Regions from separate parts of the Enterobacter cloacae complex sp. HYC003_NIDB genome, predicted to be linked through region 1. Evidence: predicted binding sites of a transcription regulator. Region 1 holds the regulator's gene; the other holds the start of a gene.
The links. Region 1 encodes CRP, which controls carbon source genes, mostly activating them, when cyclic AMP is high. Its sites were predicted from a motif close to ATGTGANNNNNNTCACAT; they were not measured.
Positions count from the first base shown of each region.

Region 2: a site for CRP is predicted at 1,263-1,280, ahead of O1722_RS15710 (ABC-F family ATPase). Genes of this name have one in related genera too.

Region 1 is NZ_CP114220.1:404,952-407,156, reverse strand. It holds gene O1722_RS01820 (OsmC family protein) at 1-289, opposite strand, end outside; gene crp (cAMP-activated global transcriptional regulator CRP) at 600-1,232, shown strand; gene O1722_RS01810 (YccS/YhfK family putative transporter) at 1,290-2,205, shown strand, end outside.
Region 2 is NZ_CP114220.1:3,290,575-3,292,779, forward strand. It holds gene O1722_RS15710 (ABC-F family ATPase) at 1-1,157, opposite strand, end outside; gene ldtB (L,D-transpeptidase) at 1,380-2,205, shown strand, end outside.

The DNA.
Region 1 (2,205 bases):
TCAGTTCTTTGCCGGTGACGATAAAGTGCAGATTAATATGCGTAAACAGGCGTGGCGCCTCTTCGCGACGTTCTGACGTCAGCTTCACTTCACAATCGGTCACGTCATGACGGCCTTTTTGCAGGATCGACACCACGTCGATCGCGCTGCATCCGCCCGCCGCCATCAGCACCATTTCCATCGGGCTTGGCGCTTTATCGCCGGAGTTGCCATCCATCAAAACCTGGTGCCCGGAAGCAGACTCGCCCAGGAACGTTAACCCTTCAACCCATTTCACACGCGCTTGCATATTCACTCACTCCAACGTTGCATTTTTTATGACAGATTACGTGTACGTTACATTTCTCGCAACGGAAGGCGACCTGCGTCATGCTGAAGCGAGACACCAGGAGACACGCGGCGAAAGCTATGCTAAAACACTCTGGATGCTACAGTAATACATTGACGTTACACATGTATGCAGAGGACATCAAACTTTACTGGCTGCGAAACGTTACGACAGCCGACTTCCCAGGTATGGGTAAGAATTCGATTGCAACCCCAGAGTCCGGATGCATCTTATGACTCTGGTGACAGCTTATAACAGAGGATAACAGCGCATGGTGCTTGGCAAACCGCAAACAGACCCGACTCTCGAATGGTTCTTGTCTCATTGCCACATTCATAAGTACCCATCAAAGAGCACGCTGATTCACCAGGGTGAAAAAGCGGAAACGTTGTATTACATCGTTAAAGGCTCGGTGGCCGTGCTGATCAAAGATGAAGAAGGGAAAGAGATGATCCTTTCTTATCTGAACCAGGGCGATTTTATCGGTGAACTGGGCCTGTTTGAAGAAGGCCAGGAACGTAGCGCCTGGGTTCGTGCAAAAACAGCATGTGAAGTGGCTGAAATTTCTTACAAGAAATTCCGTCAGCTGATTCAGGTCAACCCTGACATCCTGATGCGTCTTTCTTCCCAGATGGCACGCCGTCTGCAAGTGACCTCTGAGAAGGTGGGTAACCTCGCCTTCCTGGACGTGACCGGTCGTATCGCGCAGACGCTGTTGAACCTGGCGAAACAGCCAGACGCCATGACCCACCCTGACGGTATGCAAATTAAAATTACCCGTCAGGAAATCGGTCAGATCGTCGGCTGCTCCCGTGAAACAGTGGGCCGTATCCTGAAGATGCTGGAAGACCAGAACCTGATCTCTGCCCACGGTAAAACTATCGTGGTCTACGGAACCCGTTAATTTCGGTCAAACGGCGTGCCGCCGCAGGGTGGCACGCCGTTTTTGTCTCTACTCCTCATGTGGCGCAGGCTGATCTATCACCCGGAAGTTAACTACGCACTACGACAAACGCTGGTGTTGTGTCTTCCCGTGGCCGTGGGCCTGATCCTCGGACATCTTCAGCAAGGCCTGCTGTTTTCCCTCGTGCCCGCCTGCTGCAACATTGCCGGTCTGGATACACCGCATAAACGCTTTTTTAAACGTCTGATTATTGGCGGCAGCCTGTTTGCCGGCTGTAGCCTTGCCGTACAACTCTTACTGGCCCGCGACATTCCTCTGCCGTTGATCCTGACCGTGCTGGCGATGACGCTCGGCGTCACCGCCGAAATCAGCTCGCTGCACGCCCGGCTGCTTCCCGCGTCGCTGATTGCCGCCATCTTCACCTTAAGCCTTGCGGGCAATATGCCGGTGTGGGAGCCATTGCTGATCTACGCCCTCGGCACGCTGTGGTACGGGCTGTTTAACTGGTTCTGGTTCTGGCTGTGGCGGGAACAGCCGCTGCGCGAATCCCTGAGCCTGCTCTACGTGCAGCTTGCTGAATACTGCGAAGCAAAATACACCCTGCTCACTCAACATACCGACCCGGAAAAATCCCTGCCGCCGCTGCTGGCGCGCCAGCAAAAAGTGGTGGATCTGATCAGCCAGTGCTATCAGCAGTTGCACATGCTTGCCGCCAACAAAAATCATGAATACAAGCGGCTGCTGCGAACCTTCCAGGTCGGGCTGGATTTGCAGGAGCATATCTCCGTCAGCCTTCATAATCCGGAAGAGGTGCAAAAGCTGGTGGAGCGCAGCCATGCGGAAGCGGTGATCCGCTGGAACGCGCAGACCGTCGCGGCCCGCCTGCGGGTGCTGGCTGACGATATCCTCTATCACCGCTACCCGACGCGCTTTAACATGGACAAACAGCTCGGCGCGCTGGAAAAGATTGCGC
Region 2 (2,205 bases), 2.0 Mb from region 1:
TAACCAATCTGCGCGTTTTCAGACCATTTCACGGTACCGTTATCCGGTTGCAGTTCACCGACCAGGGTTTTCAGCATAGTGGATTTACCCACGCCGTTGGCGCCTAGGATGGCAATCTTCTCGCCCACTTCCAGCAGCAGGTTGAAGTTTTTGAACAGCGGGCCTTCATCGAAGCCTTTGGTGAGGGCTTCCACTTCCAGCGCGTTACGGAACAGCTTCTTGTCCTGCTCGAAGCGGATGAACGGGTTCTGACGGCTGGAGGCTTTAACCTCTTCCAGCTTGATTTTGTCGATCTGACGGGCACGCGACGTTGCCTGGCGCGATTTAGAGGCGTTGGCGCTGAAGCGGCTGACGAAGGATTGCAGGTCAGCAATCTGCGCTTTCTTCTTGGCGTTGTCGGCCAGCAGACGCTCGCGCGCCTGGGTTGCCGCCGTCATGTACTCATCGTAGTTGCCCGGATAAACGCGCAGCTCGCCGTAGTCCAGATCCGCCATGTGAGTACACACCATGTTCAGGAAGTGACGGTCGTGCGAGATGATGATCATGGTGCTGTCGCGATCGTTCAGGGTCTGCTCCAGCCAGCGGATGGTGTCGATGTCCAGGTTGTTCGTCGGTTCGTCGAGCAGCAGGATGTCCGGGTTAGAGAACAGCGCCTGCGCCAGCAGCACACGCAGCTTCCAGCCTGGCGCGACTTCGCTCATCGGGCCGTAGTGCTGTTCAACCGGAATACCGACGCCCAGCAGCAGTTCGCCCGCACGCGCTTCCGCAGAGTAGCCGTCCATTTCGCCGTATTGCGTTTCCAGGTCGGCCACTTTGTAACCATCTTCTTCGCTCATCTCAGCAAGACCGTAGATACGATCGCGCTCCTGCTTCACTTCCCACAGCTCCGCGTGCCCCATGATCACGGTGTCGAGCACGGTGAACTCTTCGAAGGCGAACTGATCCTGACGCAGCTTACCGATGCGCTCGTTAGGGTCGAGCGACACGTTACCGAGCGTTGGCTCCAGGTCACCGCCGAGGATCTTCATAAAGGTGGATTTTCCGCTACCGTTGGCACCAATCAGGCCGTAACGGTTGCCGCCGCCAAATTTGACGGAAATGTTTTCGAACAGCGGCTTACTGCCAAACTGCATAGTGACGTTGCTGGTAACTAACACGGAGAGATTCCTGCGAAAAGTGTGATAAACGCGGCATTATGCCACAATTCCGAATTGAGATCCCGTGTTGCGGTAATCCACTAAACTTTAACAAAATCGAAAAAAATGTGATTTCGTACACATCTGAATTCCCAGTTAACGGGAATGCACATATAATGCGCTCCCATTACCGATTCAGACTTATCAACTCATCGCCAGAATGGCTTAGATACCTCGCATAACATGAACATGAAATTAACAACGCTTTTTGCGGCGGCGTTAGCCGTAGTAGGTTTTTGTAAGACCGCGTCTGCGGTGACGTATCCCCTGCCGACAGACGGAAGCCGTCTGGTGGGTGAAAACCAGGTGGTGACGGTGCCGGAAGGGAACTCTCAGCCGCTGGAATACTTCGCGGCGCAGTATCAGCTCGGTCTGTCGAACATGCTGGAGGCGAACCCGGGCGTTGACCCGTATCTGCCGAAAGCGGGTACCGTACTCAACATTCCACAGCAGCTGATCCTGCCGGATACCGTGCACGAAGGTATCGTGATTAACAGCGCCGAAATGCGTCTGTATTACTACCCGAAAGGCACCAACACCGTGATCGTGCTGCCTATCGGTATCGGTCAGCTGGGTAAAGACACTCCGCTGAACTGGACCACCAAAGTGGAGCGTAAGAAAGCGGGCCCAACCTGGACGCCGACCGCCAAAATGCACGCTGAGTACATTGCTGCCGGCGAACCGCTGCCAGCCGTTGTGCCTGCCGGCCCGGATAACCCGATGGGTCTGTACGCGCTGTACATTGGACGTCTGTATGCCATCCACGGTACTAACGCCAACTTCGGTATCGGCCTGCGCGTAAGCCACGGCTGCGTGCGTCTGCGTAATGAAGACATCAAATTCCTGTTCGATAACGTGCCGGTCGGTACGCGCGTGCAGTTCATTAACGAACCGGTGAAAGCGACGTCAGAGCCGGACGGCAGCCGTTACATTGAAGTGCATAACCCGCTGTCCACCAGCGAAGATCAGATCAACAACAACGAAATCGTACCGATTAAGCTGACCAGCG